DNA from 3 places in the Pseudoalteromonas sp. APAL1 genome. Region 3 is predicted to be linked to each of the others. Evidence: predicted binding sites of a transcription regulator. Region 3 holds the regulator's gene; each other region holds the start of a gene.
The links. Region 3 encodes sigma-54, which starts transcription at its own class of promoters, with help from an activator protein. Its sites were predicted from a motif close to GTTGGCACGNNNNTNGNNT; they were not measured.
Positions count from the first base shown of each region.

Region 1 (6,887 bases), on a different contig from region 3:
CCGTGCAGCATTAAAAAATATTGATTTAGAGTTTTCGTAAAACGTGCTTTCTAGACGGCGCTTGCATTTAACACACGTTTTGAAAACTTACGTATAAAAGTTGAAGATGGCGACATGGTAGTCCCAATGACGGCTAACGTTTTGATGCAAATTCAGTAACTGAGACATGGCTATGTATCTGCTTATTGCTGCCTATGTGTTTTTATAAATCAGTAATAACAACTAAAAAGCTTAAACTCTGTCGTTATGCACGTTCATCTTTGGGTGATTCCATTACTACATGAGTTGTAATGGTGCGTACTTGTGGGATAGAGCCGATCACATCAGCATGAAACGCTTTATAAGACTTAAGATCTGCCGTCTCGACTCTCAGCAAATATTCAAACGAGCCAGTTACATTGTGGCACTCTTTTACTTCATCAATAAACTCAAGGGCTTGCTCGAATGCTCGCTGAGATACCGTTGAGTGCTCATTTAAACCAACCCCAACATAAGCGATAAATCCTAGACCCACAGCCTGATTATCAATAACCGCCCGATACCCCGCAATAACCCCAAGTTTTTCTAATTCTTGCACTCTACGAAGGCATGCCGATGGCGATAAACCCACTTTATCTGCCAGCTCCGCATTGGCAATTCGACCATTGCGTTTAAGCTCATGCAATATTCTGTCGTTAATTTTATCTTTTTTCATTTTATGTTGTGAACTCTGAATACATATAACAACATTAAGCGCAAAAATTGCGCTTAATTCAACTTATAATTGCATAAAATTAAAGTGGAGAGATAGCAATGAGTTTTGAAATTTTAACAGCCCTGGCGTTATTTGCCTTGGTGTCATCAATTACTCCTGGACCGAATAACTTAATGTTGATGAGCTCAGGTGCCAACTTTGGCTTTAAAAGAACCACACCACACTTACTTGGCGTGACGCTTGGCTTTATGTTGATGCTGGTTCTAGTGGGCCTTGGCATCATGCAACTATTTGATTTATTTCCACCAAGCTACTTGATATTAAAAGTGTTTTGTATTGCTTACTTACTCTATCTGGCGTTTAAAATTGCCACAAGTAGCGCTCAACAAAAAGCCAATAGTGAAAGTAAGCCGTTTACCTTTATTCAGGCTGCACTTTTTCAATGGGTGAACCCAAAAGCATGGGCAATGGCATTAAGCGCAGTAAGCTTGTATGCCCCAGACAAAAACCTCACCTCTGTGTTAGTAGTAAGCCTCGTATTTGGTTTAATTAACCTGCCATGCGTCAGCTCGTGGACTCTACTTGGCGAAAAGCTTCAACACTGGCTTGCCAGCCCAAAGCGCTTAAAAGCATTTAACTACTTAATGGCAATACTATTAATCGCTTCAGTGATGTTTAGTTTGTTTTAAATGAGCAAGATTTGCTAGGAAGTATTACGTACATAGCCTTTGGCAGTCGTATTTTAAGATTTTAAGATGAGAAATTTACCCTGTGCTAAGATTTATTTATCTAGATCTTTTCAGTGCGATTCATGGCTAGTAACGTAGAGAATTACTTTTACCACGGCTTTTTCGTCTTCTTACTTATTACGGTAGTAACCTGCTCCATTATAGCTACGCGCCTGATGCGCAGTAGTTTTAATAACCGCTCAATTTACCTATTTAATCTATTCTTTTACCTTGGTGTAATTGGCTTTGCATGGCTTTGGATCCAAGATCTATTCAACCTTGCGCCGAGCTTTCGCTCTGGTGTGGTGATTTATATGATCTCCATGACATTGCTGCAATTATCTATTTATAATCACGACGAACCCTGTCGATTTAATAAGATAATTATTGCTCATGGGGCTATTTTTTCTGTATTTGCCATCCTTACTCAAAATATTAACCAACTGGCCTTAGTCGAAGCTTGTTATACGTTAAGCGTGCTACCTGCACTGATTTACTACACAACAAAGCGTGCTGTATGTGAGAAAAATATAGGCAATACTGTGTTGTCGATGGCGCAATGTATCTTACTGTTAGTGCCCATTTCACAACTGAGTATCATTACCCATGAGCACAACTTAGCAACCCTTTATTCACTTACTGTAATTGCCCATGCAACCGTATTTGTTATGACAGGTCTTGGACTCATCACGACACTATTAGTTGACGAAAAGAAACGTTATTTGGAGCTGTCTTTAAAGGATCCGCTTACCGGACTTTATAACCGCCGCGGACTGCAATTTATTATCGAACAACAGCAATTATTCAGCCCGAACCAAACTTCTAGCCTTTATGCCTGCGTTGTTGATATTGATTACTTCAAGCAAATTAATGATAGATACGGTCACGATGGCGGTGATCTAGTACTCGAAGTGTTCTCTGATTTAATGAAACACCATTTAAAAAAAGAAGACTTATGTTGCCGCCTTGGTGGTGAAGAATTCTTACTGCTATTCTTTGCAGCCGACATCAGCTCAGCGAGACAATTTTTAGACAGCCTTCGTAAAACCATTGAAGCCAGTCAAATAGCTTTTCAAAAGCATCGTATATCGGTTACCGCTAGTTTTGGATTAACTAACTGGCAAGTAAATGACAGCTTTGAAAGCTTAGTGAATCGCGCAGACAAAGCGGTTTATGAAGCGAAAAATAATGGCCGTAATCGAGTCGAAATCAACACCCAAAACCAGAACAAAGAACCAAATAGACCAAATTGGTAAATGCTTTTGTATTAATCTTGTAAATTCAAACTCTACCACTATAATTAGTGCGTGCTTATACTTAAATTGCAATATGTAGTGCTATGTCTTTAAAAGTATTATTAAATTTCAAATTAAACTGGGTGTTTTTGTGCGCCAGTTTTTGGCTTTTTGCCCTGCCAATTCAGGCTAAATATGTGGTGGCTGTTGTGGGTAAAACCAAAAACGATAGCTTCTATCAGCAAGCCTTTAAAGGGTGTGAGCAATTTGCAAAACAGCATCTCGATTTTGAATGTATTTACGATGGCCCTAAAGACTTTCAAGATATTCGCACACAAGTATTAGTGATCACCGACCTCGTGCGCAGAAACAACATTAGTGGTTTATTAATCGCTACTACAGACTCTAATTACCTTGTTGAACGCGCTTTAAAAAAGCTTAAAGACAATAATATTCCTGTAATTACCTTTGACTCTGATTTGCTCGAAGATGATCAGCAGTATCGTTTAGCCTATGTGGGTACTAATAATTTTGATTATGGTGTGGCCTTGGGGAACGAACTAAAAAAATTCACTGACAAAGAAGTTAACCAAGTCTGTATTCAATCCGGACATTCCACAACACCTAATTTAAACAAACGCATTGAAGGTGTTCGTTATGCGTTATCAGGGCAAAAAGATAAACGCTTAACTGGTGAAAATGGCTGGAGTGAATTTGACCGCTGCCCTTTATATAGTTTAGGAAAACGTGAAGTATCACTGGGTCAGCTCGACAAACTACTTAATATTGAAAACCCACCACTATTTTTAGCTGTAGCAGGTTTTGCCCAATTTAATCCTAACTACGCAAAAGTGATTGCTAAACAGAAACAACGTATTGCCAGTAAAGAGGTGGTCATTGTTTCTGCCGATACAGAACAAATGCAATTAGAAGTATTAAAACAAGGATTATCATCGGCTAATATTGGTCAAAATCCATTTGAAATGGGACGCCTGTCTGCCGAATTGATGTATCAATACCTAACAAAAGGTGAGCGACCAGCCAAGTCTCACTATTACCTAGACTTTCATTATTGTCAGCAAAGTAATGCAGGTACATGCACAGTTAATCACTAAAACTTTGATCTCACTAAAGTGCAAATAAGTCGATAAGCGCTAGACTTACCACAGCTTGATTAATTGTAAGGATTTAGCCATGACACACCTAGTTAGTGATTTGATGACGCCAGACCCATTCGCCATTAGCGCGCAAAATACCCTGCATGACGCGCATAATCTAATGAAAGAGAAAAATGTCCGCCATATTCCAGTGATCAATGAGCACGGTGGTTTAGTTGGCATGTTAACGCAAAAAATCATGATTGCTCAGGTAATGAATATCATGGCGAATTACAGCGCCAGCGCCCTTGAACGCAAAGAAAAGCAAACTAAAGTGGTTGATATTATGGCCACTGATTTTACCAGTATCTCGCCAGAGCAGCCGCTACACGAAGTTGCTAAGTTTTTTGTTGAAAATCGTCATGGCTGCATGCCTGTGGTTGATAAAGATAACAACTTAGTGGGAATTCTAACCTCATCTGACTTTGTTCGTTTAGCGGCGGCATTACTTTCTTAAGTCGTAAATTTGTATCTGCACACTGAATTTTTTACAGAAGGTGTGCAGAGTTTTCATACTCATACCTCATCACAACCACTCCACCTCAAAACAAAATAAAATTAACCCTATAAATTCAACTAGTTAACAAAATTCCATTTTAGGCACAACGTTTGCTTCTACCTAATCAAGCGCGCTTTTAAACTAAAAGCGAAAGGAAATTTATAGATAATCTCGGAGGAGTAATGAGTAATTCATCATCAAAAATCGCAGAATTTACAGCACCCGGTGTTAAAGACCAAGCTGCAGCTGACACGATTGCAATTTTAGACCAGCGTATGGTCGCTTTAATCGATTTACACCTCACTTTAAAACACATTCACTGGAATGTTGTTGGTCCTAACTTCATTGGTGTACACGAAATGCTAGACCCACAAGTAAGCGCAGTGCAAGAGATGACTGATACGATTGCAGAGCGAATTGCAACCATGGGCGGCGTACCTGTTGGCACACCGCAATCAATTGTAGATCGTCGTACTTGGCAAGACTACTCAATTGGTAAAGGTTTAGTCACTGACCATCTAACAGCGCTTGATAAAGTGTATAACGGCGTTAATAAAGATCACCGTGCAGCTATCGAAAAGCTTGCTGAGTTAGACCCAGTTTCTGAAGATATGATCACCGGTCAACTGGCTGATCTAGAACAATTCCAATGGTTTGTTCGTGCGCATATCGAATCGTCTACTGGCGAATTGAAAGGCTAAAACCGCAAAGTCTATCCGAAGACCCCTTGCCCAGCATTTGCTGGGCTTTTTTATGCTTTGCTACAGCCAACCTTTATGTTTAAAGAACAAATAAGGTGCAAAGCCAGACAACAACATGATGCCAATCGCAAACGGGTAACCCCATGCCCATTGCAGCTCAGGCATGCTATTAAAATTCATGCCATAAATACTGGCAACGACGGTCGGAGGTAAAAACACCACAGAGGCAATTGAGAAGGTTTTAATAATTTGGTTTTGTTCGATATTAATAAAACCCTGAGTCGAGTCCATTAAGAAATTCACCTTATCAAACAAAAATGTACAGTGAGACATTAGGGTATCAATATCGAGTACAATTTCACGTAGTGACTCGCGGTCTTCAGTTGGTGCACCTAAATGACGCAGTAAAAACGAAATATTTCGGCGCGTATCCATCAAACATAATCGCACCTTACCGTTGTTATCTTCAAGGCGCGAGATCCGGCTGACGGCTTCTTCTAAATCTGAGTCGTCCTCTTCAAGTACATAGGCACTGAGTTTTTCTAACTGGTGATGCATATCTTCAAGCATATCAGCGTGGTTTTCGACTTTTTGGTCAAACAGAGTCACTAAAAGTTGCTTGGGATTATCACACGCCACTTGCCCTTTACGAGCGCGAAGTCGTAATAAACGAAAATCGGCTAATTCATCATCGCGGATTGTCAGCAAACAGTTGTCTTTTAACAAACAAGCCACGGTCACCGTATTAAAGCGCCCTTCATTTGGTGACATAAAAAGCGCATGCACATGTAGGCCTTCGTGGTCGATAAAACAACGGGAAGATGCCTCGATTTCTTCAACATCATCAGCACCGGGTAAGGTGATATTAAGCGTGCTTGCCAGCGCTTGTCGCTCTTCTTCAGTCGGATTTATGGTGTCAATCCAGTGGGCATTTTTAATAGAAGTAACAAGAGGCGTATCTGCAGCTGGCTCAGTTTCTGTGATCACACCTTGGTCTATAGAAAAAAAACGTAACATTTGCCCTACCCTGATAAATCAATTTAAAACAAATACTATAGCTGTTCACGTTAATGAACAATGACAATGCAACGAATTAAAAGGTAAAGTAGAAAATAATTAAGACCTTACATCATTTACTTATTTCGCTTTTTTGAAACGCACAATAATCATACCTATGAAGATGATGACAAGGCCTATTAAGCAAGGTACAAAAGCGCTTTGCAGGGCAACATCAAACGCTAAAAAGTCGGGGTAACCGGTTTGCCAAAGCGTCCATTCATACCCGAGTTTTGATGCAATATGTTCACCACCGCTGCTAAGTACGATGATTGCATCATTGTTATCTGGGTTGATGCGAAGTGTGCTATTTATTGCTGGCTCATTCGCGCCATCATGACCAAACACAAAATCTCCCGATGCTGTTGGTGCATAAAGCATGGTACCAAGCCCCCAAATTGGTGCGCCTAAGCTAATAGCCAAAGGCGCTCGCATAGTGCTAATCATTTGTGAGCTTAACTGTCCTTTTTGAGGTGATGTTAATGCGTTAACTAAAGCGATTAAATCATGGCTACTTGCCAGTAAACCTGTTGCCGCTGCCGATGCGTATTGAAAATGCCCAGCAGCTTGCCCGCTATTATCATAAGCAGGTGCGATGCTATCTAACTCGCTAAGTACATCGTAACTGGCATCAGTCATGTTAACTGACTTAAAGACGTTATCATTCATCCAAGTTGCAAAGCGTTGATTGGTTTTCTCTTCTACCAGCAGCTCTAGCATCAAATAGCCGCCCCCAGAATACTGAAAATCGCCCACAGGCTTGGTGACTTTAATTTCACGCACACCCGTTGATGATAGCGGCTTGTTTAGCGACTCA
Region 1 covers NZ_JAKGAW010000005.1:28,405-35,291, reverse strand. Annotated here, with positions in the region: gene L1264_RS04035 (Lrp/AsnC family transcriptional regulator) at 245-694, opposite strand; gene L1264_RS04030 (LysE family translocator) at 793-1,383, shown strand; gene L1264_RS04025 (GGDEF domain-containing protein) at 1,506-2,678, shown strand; gene L1264_RS04020 (substrate-binding domain-containing protein) at 2,762-3,772, shown strand; gene L1264_RS04015 (CBS domain-containing protein) at 3,852-4,271, shown strand; gene dps (DNA starvation/stationary phase protection protein Dps) at 4,496-5,014, shown strand; gene corA (magnesium/cobalt transporter CorA) at 5,075-6,031, opposite strand; gene L1264_RS04000 (serine hydrolase domain-containing protein) at 6,152-6,887, opposite strand, start outside.
Region 1: dps (DNA starvation/stationary phase protection protein Dps) is a predicted target of sigma-54. The motif match lies at 4,411-4,429, and genes of this name have one in related genera.

Region 2 (6,887 bases), on a different contig from region 3:
AATCACATCAGCCTCAGAACCACGTGTCATCATCCCAAGTAGCACTGACTTACCAACACCAGAGCCTGCAAATAGCCCCATACGCTGACCTTGACCTACGGTAATAACAGAGTTGATAGCCCGTACACCTACATCCATAGGCTGGCTAATTGGACGTCTTGCAAGGGGATTTATGGAATTTTGCGCAAATTTAAGATGGTGCTCAGCATTAATCGCCCCTAAACCATCGAGTGGACGACCAAGACCATCAACGACACGCCCAAGCAAACTCATACCCACAGGTAAACCAGTTTCATTCATCTGCGGGATCACTCGTGCACCAGGCAGTACACCAGAAATATGGTCATTGGGCATTAAATACAAAGTTTGGTCGTTAAAGCCAACCACTTCTGCATCAACAAAGCCATTTATAGTCTCAATTTTACATTGACTACCAACCGGCGCTCTGAGCCCTTTCGCTTCGAGTGTTAAACCAACAACACGCGTCAAAATACCAGCAACAGCTGGTTTTGGGGCTTTTATATGTTTTTCGTAGCGTTTTAAGCGATCGCTAAGGGTCATTGCGTGAGTACTCATAAAGAGCCTAATAAATGTTATATACCACTGCTATGCAAAAAGTTTTCCAACGTTTCTTTGACGCGGGTTTTAACTGTCATATCCAAAGATGACTGCGGGGTTTTGATTTCACAACCACCACGTTCTAAGGTTGGCTCTGCAACTAACTGCCAGTGATTATCTGCAATAGTTTGTTCGCCATAACTTTGTGTAATTAATGCTATGTCATCAGGATGTAAGTGAATACGTACTTTCGCTTGTTCTTCGCCTAATGCGTCAATGGCCTGCTTTAATGCATGCAAGATGACTTCTGGTGAGGTTTTAATTTCTTGGTAAACTAATACCTCAGTTAGCATGACCGCTAACTGCACCAACTGCTTCTCTGCACTTTCATCAACTTTTGCTAATGGTTGAGATAAGCTATCAAGCAAACTTCTCAGTGTGGTTAACTGCTCTTCTAAAATTGGCTTTATTTCTTCTTGGCCTTGCTCTTTGCCTAGTTCAACGCCTTCTTTGAAGCCTGCTTCTTTGCCTTCATGGGCCCCTTTTTCAAAGCCATCAATATAGCCTTGCTCATGACCTTGCTTAAGCCCTTCTTCGTAAGCATCTTGGCGAATTTTTTCAAGCTCTGCCATGGTCAGAGCAGGAATTTCCGGCTCTTCGGGCTGTTCTTCTACCGCTTGTTTTTGACGCTCCTTGCGGTACATGTCAGCTAAAGGCGTACCATAGGCAGTTGAACGTCCAGCCAACTTTCTGGTGTCTTGTGCAACATCAGGAATTGGCCAGTTTTCAAGAAGTTCATCCACTGCTTCACTAGGGTGAATTGGCCGACCTTTATGTAAAGAAGGTTTAGACATGGTTTATAGGAACTCCTCACCACCGCCGCCGCCAAGCATTATTTCGCCTGAGTCAGCTAAACGACGTGCTGTCGACAAGATTTCTTTTTGTGCGGCTTCAACTTCACTGATACGCACAGGTCCCATCGCCTCAAGGTCATCTGCTAATAGCTCAGCAGCACGTTTCGACATGTTACTTAAAATCTTCTCTTTCAGTGCTTCATCTGTTCCTTTAATTGCTTTCATAAGTACATCTTGTTGTACTTCACGAAGAATTGCTTGAATGCCTCGGTCTTCAACATCCATTAAGTTTTCAAATACAAACATGAGATCTTGGATTTGCTGCGACATTTCTTCGTCATGCTCTCGGATCGAATCCATCAACTGACCTTCAATATTGGTATCTAGGTAGTTCATGATATCTGCCGCTGCTTTCAAGCCACCCATTTTCGCAGCTTGCGCACCTGCTTGACCTGCGAACTGTTTCTCCATGATTTCGTTTAGCTCTTGGAGTGCTGCTGGTTGAACTTCTTCAAGGTTAGCAATACGCATGGTTAAATCTAAGCGCACTTTTTCAGGAAATTGCGACAAGATTTCAGCTGATTGCTCAGGTTCTAAATACGATAAAACAATAGTTTGGATCTGCGGGTGCTCATTACGAATAATATTCGCCACTTGTTTTGAGTCCATCCACTTCAGTGAATCAAGGCCTTTGGCGCCAGAGCCCATAACAATTTGGTCAATAAGGCTGGCAGCCTTATCTTCACCAAGTGCCGCTGTAAGCGCTTTTTTGATAAAGTCTTCAGATTGGAAACCTATGGTGCTGAAGCTTTGAATTTGCTCAATAAACAAGTTGTGAACAGCGCTAATTTTCGCTTGTGATAAATCATCCAGCGCCGCCATCGCCATACCTACTTTTTGTACTTGCTTAGGCTCTAAATGTTTTAGAATTTGCGCAGCATCTTCTTCCGATAAACTCAGCAATAAAATAGCTGCTTTATCGACACCGTCTAATTTATCAACATCAAACGCCGGTGGTAGTTGTTTTTGTTCTTGATCAGTCATCTTCAGTTAACCACGCTTTCACCACTTGAGAAGACAGTTCTGGTTCATTAGCAACCAATGCACGAACTGCTTTGAGTAAATCTTCATCGCCATGTAAATCTGGCAGCTGTAGTGTACCATCACTTGAGAATCCTACAGCAGCAGAGTCAAAGTCTTTATTTAGCATATCTAGCGTGCTATCACCAATATCTACACCCGCACTTAACGCATCTTCATCATACTCTTCAAGTGTATCGTCTGGGTAGATTAAGCGTTTCAGCATTGGTTTAACAACAGCCAAGATAAGTACGATAATAACCAAGGCACCTAACGCTAAGCGAAGCATTTTCATGAACCAGTCTTGTTCCCACAGCGGCACTTCAATCGCCATTTCTGTGTTTTCACGAACAAACGGAACTGTGACCACTTCAAGTGCATCACCACGTTGCATATCAAAGCCTACACCACCTTGTAGTAAACGACGAATATTTGACAATGCTTCGACAGAACGAGGCACCATAGTCGTTTCACCGTTTTCACCAACTTCTGGTACGTAATCAACAGCGACTGATACGCTAATACGACGAATAACACCTGTTTGCTGACGCTTATGAGAAATCGTGGTATCTAACTCGTAGTTGCGTGTTGCTTCTTTGTGAGAACGGCTAGGGTTAGTCGCTGAGCCTGCACTGCCTTGACCAGCAATTTCAGGAATATTTGAGTTTGCAGGTGGCTGATTTGTAAGCGCACCAGGAATACCTACAGCAAGACCGCCGATGTTATTTTCTTCGAAAGTCGTTTCGCTGCGCACAGCGGGTAAGTCTGGGTTATAGCGTTTTTGAGTTTCTTCTACTGCACTAAAGTCCATATTTAAATCAACTTGTGCAGTGTAGTTACCTAAACCAACCACTGGAATGAGAATGCTGTCGATTTTATTTAAGTACTCTTCTTCACGTTTGCGCTCTATTTCATACTCTTTACGAGAGCGTGCAGCGAGTGAGTTTTGTGAGCCTGAGTTTAGTAAGCGACCATTTTGATCGGTAACAGTAACACGCTCTGGCGATAAACCTTGTACCGCTGAGGCAACAATATCAACCACTGAGTCAACTTCTTCACCATCAAGCGTACGGCCGCGTTTAAGTGTTAAAACCACTGTAGCTGAAGGTTGTTTTTCGCGACGAGCAAATACGTTTTCTTTTGGAATAGCTAAAAGTACTTTGGCGCGAGTAACATTTTTTAGCTCTTCGATAGTGCGAGCAAGTTGTTGCTCACGACCATGTTTTAAACGTTCACGTTCTAGGCGTTGGCTTACACCAAATCCCATATCTTGCATGATGATGTCAGTACCTGAGCTTGGCGCTTGCTCAAGGCCTTCACGAGCCATCAATAACTTAATGTTTTGGTACTCACCTTCTTCTACAGAGATGACATTACCATCGAGTTCGTAATCAATCTTTTGCGCGTCTAAAAAGTCTAGCGTTTGAATAAGCTCTTCCGTTGGCATTTTACCAAGCGGACGCATATCTGGCTGACGTGCCCAAATGATAATAAAAATTGCGATAGCCAAACAAATTGCCAAAGCAATCACTAAAGTAACCTGGCGTAAAACATCTACACCGTTTAAGGCACTTAAGTAGCCTGACTTTTGCTCTTGTTGATCATCAGTATCGGTAGAATCGATACCGCCGCCTGCTAGGGCTAGATCAGTTGATTGATTAGATTGCGCCACGATAATTCTCCACTACCTAGTTACACAGGCATGTTCATGATTTCTTTATATGCTTCAACAAGTTTATTACGAACCTGTACCGTTGCTTCGAATGCAACTGATGATTTTTGTGAAGCAATCATCACATCTGCAAGCGATACACTGCGATCACCCATTTCAAGAGCCGTCACTTTTTGCTTGGCTTCTTGTTGCAAGCCATTCACTGTATCTAATGCATTGGTAAGTAGATCACCAAATTGTGCCGTTGATGTAGGCTGTGTCTGAGTTGGTAAATTTGTAATTGAGTTACTACGGCTAGCTTCAAGGGCCATAGATTGCATTTCTTGAAATAATGCGCTGTTTTGAACTTTCATAATACTCTCTGACAATACAGTTTACTTATAAACTGATAAAGCACAAACCGTGCCATAAAATAAAACTAATATTTTCAATAGCTTATACCATTCGCTTTGCTTGTCAGAGTTTTGACAGCAAACAAGCCCACATGCTGTGAGCTTGTTTGACACTGTTTTGGAAGGAGAATTAGGCTGGCAGTGCAATCCCAAGATCGCGCATCTGCGCTAGTTTATATCGCAAGGTGCGGGGGCTAATGCCTAAGGTCTCAGCCACCTCTTTTCGCTTACCATTACAGCGTGCGAGGGTTTCTAAAATAATACGATGCTCTTTGTCTTTAAGCTCGTCTTTATAATTACCTTGCTCACTCACCTGTGGCACTGTATCTAAATTAACTTCAACGGGTTGCTCTTGATACACCGGTGCATTATGCGGTGGCGTAGCAACTGACTTTATCTCTACCGTTAGTAACTCTTCAATGAAGACATCATCTTCATGAATGCTGTTACCATCACATAATATCAGCGCACGTTGAATAACATTATCAAGCTCTCGCACATTACCCGGCCAAGCATGTGTTAGCAGCTTTTGCTTAGCTGACTCGGTCAACATAGCAATGGGTTCTTTACTTTTCAGGCAATGGCGCTCAATTAAATGCTCTGCCAATACAACAATGTCGCCCGGGCGTTCTGCTAATGGTTTCCACATCAGCGGGAACACATTTAAGCGATAATATAAATCTTCTCTAAATAGATTTTCACTCACCGCTTCTTTTAAATCACGGTTACTCGTAGCTAGGACACGAACATCAAGCTCAATCGTTTTACGGCCGCCTAAGCGCTCTACTTCACGCTCTTGTAGTACACGCAGTAATTTTGCTTGCAGACCTAAATCCATCTCGGTGATCTCATCAAGTAAGATGGTACCGCCTTGTGCTTGTTCAAATTTACCAGGGCAGGCCTGGATGGCACCGGTAAACGCGCCTTTTTCGTAACCAAATAAGGTTGCTTCAAGCATATTTTCAGGAATAGCGGCACAGTTAATGGCAACAAAGGGAGCATCTGCACGATTCGATTTATCATGAATATAGCGGGCTAACACTTCTTTACCTGAGCCACTTGGGCCAAGTACCATAACACTGGCATCTGAACGCGCTACTTTGCTCGCAAGTTCGAGTAACTTAATACTCGATGGATCTGCAACAATTGGCCCGTCTGTTTCTTTTTCCTTTTCGGGTAAATAACGACTGACCATATTAAGCAATACTTCTGGGGCAAATGGTTTTGCCATGTAATCAATCGCACCTAAGCGCATTGCCTCTACAGCATCATCAATGGTGTCATAAGCTGTCATCATAAGTACAGGTAGTTCAGGGTAGTTGAGCTTAATACTGCGAAGTAAATCAAGGCCACTCATCGCGCCCATTTGTACATCGCTGACCACTAATGAATACGTGCCTTGTTTTAACAGCACCATTGCTTGCTCAGCACTATCTGCTGCGATGCAATCAATTCCTGACATTTCGAGTGTATCAATCAAAGCTTCTCGTAAGCCTGCGTCGTCTTCAACGACTAAAATTGCGTTGGTATTCATTTTGCCTCCGCTGACGTAAATTCTGCACTTATTGGCAGGATCAAGCTAAAACATGCCCCCCCATGGGCATTATTAGTCACTTCAACCCGTCCTTGGTGCGCATTAGCGACTGAACTCACAACAGCAAGTCCAAGCCCTGTGCCTTGGCTTTTTGTAGTAAAGAAAGGTTCAAATAATTTCTCGGCCTGACTCATATCTACGCCAGGACCGTTGTCACTTACACTGATGCGAACACTATTATCATTTGCGGTGTCGCGCTCAGCACTAAGCGATACTTCTGCATGTTTGCCAATTATTTGAATACTGTTATGAATTAAGTTTTGAATCGCACTGGCAAGTGCGGTTTTATTACCCACAATCTCAATGTCTGGTTCTGGCAAGTTAACGGCTAAGGTACTTTGGTTTTGTGCAACCATTGCATCCGCCCCCGCTTTTACTTCATTGAGTAACTGTTGCATCGAGACACTTTCAACAACTTGCTGTTCGCCACTTTTTGCAAATAACAGCATGTCATTTACTTGGGTTTCTAAATCTTTTAAACGTGACATTAATTTAGTATGAAAATTACCACGCGAGCTTTCTGGTAAACGCTTTGAACCCAAGTTTGCGGCATAAAGCATGGCGGCTGACAACGGCGTTCTGACCTGATGAGCAAGCGAAGCAACCATTTTACCAAGCGCACTTAAGCGCTGCATATGTGCTACTCGTTTTTGTAAACGCCTAGTTTCTGTTAAATCTGTCATTAAAATTAACTGCCCTGGCTCAGGTGCAAGCGCAGTAATATCAAGCTTTATTAA
Region 2 covers NZ_JAKGAW010000001.1:98,994-105,880, forward strand. Annotated here, with positions in the region: gene fliI (flagellar protein export ATPase FliI) at 1-561, opposite strand, end outside; gene fliH (flagellar assembly protein FliH) at 594-1,412, opposite strand; gene fliG (flagellar motor switch protein FliG) at 1,416-2,456, opposite strand; gene fliF (flagellar basal-body MS-ring/collar protein FliF) at 2,449-4,164, opposite strand; gene fliE (flagellar hook-basal body complex protein FliE) at 4,185-4,517, opposite strand; gene L1264_RS00495 (sigma-54-dependent transcriptional regulator) at 4,687-6,090, opposite strand; gene L1264_RS00500 (sensor histidine kinase) at 6,087-6,887, opposite strand, start outside.
Region 2: fliE (flagellar hook-basal body complex protein FliE) is a predicted target of sigma-54. The motif match lies at 4,556-4,574, and genes of this name have one in related genera.

Region 3 (6,887 bases):
TTGCTCTGCACCACTCATGCGGCCATGTGGAATAGCAATGCCACGACCAATACCTGTACTGCCTAATTTTTCTCTATTGAGTAAGGCATCAAGGACGTCTTGTTGAGATAAATGAGGAAGCTGCTGGTGAGCCAGCTCGCTGATATATTCAAGGATTCTTTTTTTGCTATTAAAAAGGACCGCAGCTTTGCTGCAGTCCTGGTTAGTAAGTGAACTAAGTTTCATAATTTAGTGTCGAGCTAATTTCTCTTTGTGTTTAATGACTTGACGATCTAGTTTATCGATTAGCGAGTCAATGGCTGCATACATATCTTGGTGTGCAGTTGAGGCAAAGAGCTCGCCTCCATTTACATGTAAAGTTGCTTCTGCTTTTTGGCTTAATTTTTCTACATCTAGAATGACATGTACATTATTAATGTGGTCAAAATGCCTTTCTAGTTTTGCAAACTTGCTGTTTACATAGTCTCTTAATGAATCAGTGATTTCTACATGACGACCAGTTAAATTTAGTTGCATAAGCATTTTCCTTCTATGTAAAACGTCTAAATCAAACTCTTACGCTGATTAGACGGAGGTATCGCTAGAGACTCTCGATATTTTGCAATTGTGCGTCTAGCTACTTTAATTCCTTGCTCAGCCAATATATCTGCAATTTTACTATCACTCAATGGTTTAGCTGAGTTTTCTGCAGCGATAAGCTTTTTGATCAAAGCGCGAATTGCTGTTGATGAACACTCACCACCGTTTTCTGTGCTGACATGGCTTGAGAAGAAATATTTCAACTCAAAAATCCCGCGAGGGGTGTGCATGTATTTTTGTGTTGTAACACGTGAAATTGTCGATTCATGCATTTCGACCATTTCTGCGACATCGTTCAGCACCATTGGTTTCATGGCTTCTGGGCCATGTTCAAAAAATGCTTGTTGTTGCTGTACGATACAATTGGTCACTTTTAAAAGTGTATCGTTACGGCTCTCTAAGCTTTTAATAAACCATTTAGCTTCTTGTAAATGAGAGCGAATAAACTGGCTATCGCTGCTCGATTTTACTGAGCGTGACATAGCTGCATATTGGCTATTCACTCTAATTTTTGGCATACAATCTGGGTTTAATTCAACGACCCAACGACCTTTAACTTTTTTAACCGATACATCGGGTATAACGTACTCAGACTCTTCGCGAACTATGCTGTCAGCTGGCTTAGGGTTTAAGCTGTGGATCAGCGTCATTACTTCTTTTAGTTCGCTTTCTTTAAGCTTAGTCTTTTTCATCAAAGTGCGATAGTCGCGACTTGCTAATAATTCAATATGCTCAGATAAAACCATTTTAGTTTCAGCTAAATACGGCGTACTCGCATCGAATTGGCGAAGCTGGATACATAAGCACTCTTGTAAGCTACGGGCACCAATCCCTACTGGATCAAACAACTGTATTCTCTTTAAGACCGCTTCGACTTCATCTAGTTCGATTTCTTCTTCATCATTATTTTGATTAAAACTTTCGACTATGTCTTCGCAGCTAACAGTTAAAATACCTGAGTCATCAATTGCCTCTACGATGGCGACAGCGATCGCTTCATCGGTTGGGCTAAATGGTGTGAGTTGTAATTGCCACATAAGGTATTCATGGAGGGTTTCAGTCGATGCACCCTGATAAATTGACTCATCTTCAGGCATTGGACCTGATGATGTTGATGGGGCAGCACTCATGTACTCATCCCATGTCACATCCATGGCTAAATCGTCACTAACGGTGTCTTTGTTAAGGGCATCGCTGCTTTCTTGTTCGTACTCACTCGGCGCTTCTTCGGCCGATGCACTTAGCTGAGTATCATCAGATTCAGCTTTTTGCTCGTTCTTACCAATGTTTTCATCGTTGTAATCTGCTTCTTCCACTTCAAGCAGAGGGTTACTATCAAGTGCTTCTTGAATTTCTTGCTGGAGATCCAATGTACTAAGCTGCAGCAAGCGAATTGCTTGTTGCAGTTGTGGAGTCATTGTAAGTTGCTGGCCCATGCGCAGCTGTAATGATTGCCTCATGTATCCCTAACAATCCTTTTATGTGTTATCGACACCTGTGCAGTCACAGGTAAATTTATATCGATTTATTGTCATTGTTATTTAGTTTAGCAGATGCGCTAGATGGTGGCTTATTGGTTATAGCCTGAATTGCTCACCTAGATACACATCGCGTACGGTTTGGTCAGCTAAAACATGCTCAGGTGTTCCTGATGCAATTAGCTCCCCATGAGAAACAATGTAGGCTTTTTCACAAACATCAAGGGTTTCTCTAACATTATGGTCAGTGATTAATACACCAATACCACGATTTTTTAAGTGTTCAATAATTTTCTTTATATCTAACACTGAAATAGGATCAACACCAGCAAAAGGCTCATCTAACAAGATAAATTTAGGGTTTGCGGCTAATGCCCGAGCAATTTCTACGCGACGACGCTCGCCCCCAGATAAGGCCATACCTTGACTATCACGAATATGCTGAATACTAAATTCATCAAGTAAGTTGTTGAGTGTTTCTTCTCGGCCTTGTTTATTTAAATCTTTACGCGTTTCTAAAATAGCCATTAGGTTTTGATAAACCGTTAACTTTCTAAAAATAGATGACTCTTGTGGTAGGTAACCAATCCCTAAACGTGCTCGGCTATGCATTGGCAAAAGTGTAATATCATTATCATCAATGCTGATCTTGCCTTTATCGCTAGGTACTAAGCCAACAATCATATAGAAAGTGGTGGTTTTGCCTGCGCCATTTGGGCCAAGCAAACCAACGATACTGCCCGCTTCAACCTCAAGACCCACATTTTTGACAACTTGGCGGCCTTTATAACTTTTTGCTAAAAGCTCTGCTTTTAATGTGCTCATGGTTGGCCTTTATCGTCTTGTTTGTTGTCAACAGGCACTAAGATTGTGTGTACACGGTCTGTTGAGTTTTCGTCTTTTTCTGCGCTAATTAGTTGTTGTGCCATATCATAAGTAATGCTTTTCGCTGTTACTTTTTGGCCTGCTTGAGTTACTTCGGCTTCCCCATTTAAAGTTAAGAAGCGCTTGGCTACGTCGTAGCGAACTTCTTCTGCACTGGCGCTCATTACCGTGCCATCTGCTTGCTTTTCTTCAAAATAAGCAGGCTTACCTGTGGCGATAATTAACTCAACAGTACCTTCTGTATCACCACCATGGGCTTCAAGGCGTTCGGCTGTGATCCGGCGGTTACCATGTATAATTTCGACATTGCCTTCAAATATACCAACGCCATCTTTTAGCTTACCAGTTTGGCGATCTGAGCTTATGCTAATTTGTGCGCCTGTCTGCTCGGCAGCTACGCCTGAAAAGGCAATCAATAAGCTTGGGATCAGGAGTAATTTCTTCAGTTTATTGGTCATAGTATATGGTTCGTGTATGGTTAGTTAACTCTACAATCTCGGTTTTTAAATTAGCTTTTAGGCCTTTACCGGTAATTTTTAAATTTGGTCCTGTTAGCGTCACAGGTTGCTTCGAAAACATGGTCATTTGTTCTATATCAACATTAATGTTTTCAGCTTTAATATCTTCGATCATGCCATTATGGGTTAAGTTTTTAGCAACAACATCGCCTTCAAAAATAAGCTGATCGTTTTCATATAAGGTGGCTTCTTTAGCTTTTACTTGCCAAATTTGCTGGTCGCCATAAAGTGTAAAAATAGGTTGCTCAAAAAAGGTAAACCCAAGTTGCTGATAAAGCTCCATTTTCGCAGCGGCCACTTTATGGCTAATCTTGCCTTGCTCATCATAAGCGGTTTGCTTTAGTGCAACGGCCGTATAATCGGGAGTTGCAATAATCTCGTCTTCACTATTTATTGTGTTTGTTGTTTGGTTAAAGTACGGATACCACAACCACACCATGCAACAAACAAAAACAATACTCAGTAAAATACGGGCTATATTCATGCGCTGGTTCCATTGCTAGTTAACGGCTTACCGTTTTCTAACATCAGTAAATCTGTTAATTCACGTACAGCGCCAAAGCCACCCGGTAGCATGGTCGTATAGTGAGCCAGTTTTTTTATCAATGGGTGCGCATCATTGACTGCTACCGCAAAGCCTACTTTTTCCATTACAGGCAAATCAGGGCCATCGTCACCAATGTACGCTATTTGCTCATCTTCTAGGCCAAGTTTATCTTTTAACTCTTGGTATGCAATCAGCTTTGTTTCTTGGCCTTGATAAATATGCTGTACGGTTAGGCTAGTCATTCGCTGCTGAACTATTTGTGAATGGCGCCCGGTAATAACGGCAACTTCAAAGCCACTATTAATGAGTGCTTTGATGCCAAAGCCATCTTTGGTATTAAATGCTTTAAGCTCTTCGCCCTGATTTCCAAGATAAATTCGGCCATCAGAAAAAACGCCATCAATATCACATATTAGTAACTTAACTTTTTGAGCACGCTGACTTACATCAGGACTAAGGGGCTGGTATAGCTCGGCGAATGTCATTACTTACAGAACTCCTGCTTTTAATAGGTCTTGCATATTAAGCGCGCCAATCGGTGTGTTATTTTTATCGATTACAATCAAGCCGTTGATACGTTTGCGTTCCATAATATTTAACGCCTCAGCAGCCAGCATCTCTGCACTGGCTGTAGTACATGAGCGCGTCATGACCTGACTAATGGCGGTACTATGAATATCAATACGTTGCTCTAAAATACGACGTAAATCACCATCCGTAAATAAGCCGCAGAGTTTTTGGTCTTCCGCGACCACGGCTGTCATACCTAACCCCTTCGCAGACATTTCAATAAGCGCATCTTTAATGCTTTGCGACTCGTGCACTATTGGTGTTGCATCACCACTGTGCATTACATCGTTTAATGTAAGCAACAAGCGTTTACCTAGGCTACCTCCGGGATGAGATAATGCAAAGTCATCGGCTGTAAAGCCACGTGTTTCGAGTAAAGCAACAGCCATTGCATCACCCATAACCAAGGTTGCTGTAGTGCTTGCCGTTGGTGCAAGACCCAGTGGGCATGCTTCTTGGCTAACTTTAATACAAACATGCACATTAGAGAGCTTTGCCATTGTTGAGTCAGGGTTACCTGTTAGCGAAATCATTTTTGCGCCAATTCGTTTAATAACAGGAATAATGCTTAACACTTCACTGGTTTCACCCGAATTCGAAATGCACATTACTACATCATCTCGAGTGATCATCCCTAGGTCGCCATGGCTTGCTTCGCCAGGATGAACGAAAAATGCCGGTGTACCAGTGCTTGCTAATGTGGCAGCTATTTTATTGCCAATGTGGCCAGACTTACCCATGCCTATAACGATGATACGGCCTGTGCATTGGTACATTAGCTGACAAGCTTGCTCGAAATGTTCATCGATGTACTGATCTATTTCGTGTAAAGCTTGCGCTTCAATTTCAAGAACGCGCTTACCTTGCGCAATAAAATTTAGCTGGGTCATTGATTATCCTATTTGGCTAAAAATATAGCCTTGATATGCAATAAATGCGACTAACAAAAAGCCACCTTCTACTCTATTGATGCGGCGAGCACCTTTAAAGTTCAATGACATGGCAATCAGCACTAAAGTAGCTGCAATCATGATAAGGGCATCGCGGTTCGCTGCAGATGGGTCGATAATCGATGGGTTGATGATCCCAGCCAGTGGTAAAACAGCGAGTAGGTTGAAAATGTTCGAGCCTACAATATTACCCAATGCTAAATCATCTTCGTTTTTCAATACCCCAGCAATACATGCAGCCAGTTCAGGAAGACTGGTACCAATAGCGATAATTGTTAAACCAATTACAAGGTCTGAAAGGCCAAAGTATTTAGCAATATCAACGGCTGATTCGACTAAAAAATGTGAGCTGATAGGTAAAAGTATCATACCGATAACAAGCCATAGGATAGCTGATTTAGTACTGACATTATCGGGAACATCTTCACATGCCTCGCTCACGAAAGGGTCATCGTCTTGATTTTTAGCGCGTAAAGACACAATCACTAAGCCTGCGATGAAGACAACAAAGGCAAGAGCTAATGCGATACCTTCGGCAAACGAAAAGTAGTTATCTGAAAACACGTACCATGCCGCAATTGAGACAAGCAGTACTAAAGGCATTTCTCGTTTTAAGGTCATTGACGAGACAGAAAGAGGGCGAAGTAGTGCTGTTACGCCCAGTACAAGTAAGATATTGGTGATATTTGAGCCAACAGCATTACCTACTGCTGTATCAGTTTTACCGGCAAGCGCGGCAGAAGCAGATACCATCATTTCAGGGGCTGAAGAACCCATAGCAACAACCGTTAAACCTATGATTAGGGTCGGGATCCCCATATTTTTTGCGAGTGCAGCCGCACCATAAACAAACCGATCGGCACTCCAAACAAGTGCTGCAAAACCAATAATTAAAATGACAAAAGAAGTCACCATTGTGATACGCCAACATTACTGAAACAGATGACTGCAAATAGTAACAAAAGCGAGCAGGAAAGTATAAGTAAAAGAATAGGCTGGCAGGCACAAAGCGCGGTTTTTCAGGAATGAGATTTCAGGTGTGGTTAAGGAGCAACTGCGTAGAGTTTAATTTGACGAATAGAAAATATTACAAAATTTTACGAATTGTTTTTTCCATCTTGACTAAAAAAACTTTAAAATGGCAAAACGAGTGAAAAACGTTATGGAGAGCGACTTGTCGCAATCAATAGTAGAAATCAAGGATGTAACCTTTTCACGGGGCGATAGAATCATATATAAAAATATGAGTTTTAACATTCCGAAAGGCAAGATCACCGCTATCATGGGACCGAGCGGCATAGGTAAAACCACCATGTTACGCTTGATAGGTGGTCAACTTAAGCCTGATTCTGGTGATATT
Region 3 covers NZ_JAKGAW010000004.1:36,953-43,839, forward strand. Annotated here, with positions in the region: gene ptsN (PTS IIA-like nitrogen regulatory protein PtsN) at 1-225, opposite strand, end outside; gene hpf (ribosome hibernation promoting factor) at 229-516, opposite strand; gene L1264_RS03280 (RNA polymerase factor sigma-54) at 543-2,039, opposite strand; gene lptB (LPS export ABC transporter ATP-binding protein) at 2,157-2,882, opposite strand; gene lptA (lipopolysaccharide transport periplasmic protein LptA) at 2,879-3,400, opposite strand; gene lptC (LPS export ABC transporter periplasmic protein LptC) at 3,390-3,944, opposite strand; gene kdsC (3-deoxy-manno-octulosonate-8-phosphatase KdsC) at 3,941-4,492, opposite strand; gene L1264_RS03305 (KpsF/GutQ family sugar-phosphate isomerase) at 4,496-5,467, opposite strand; gene L1264_RS03310 (calcium/sodium antiporter) at 5,471-6,442, opposite strand; gene mlaF (phospholipid ABC transporter ATP-binding protein MlaF) at 6,690-6,887, shown strand, end outside.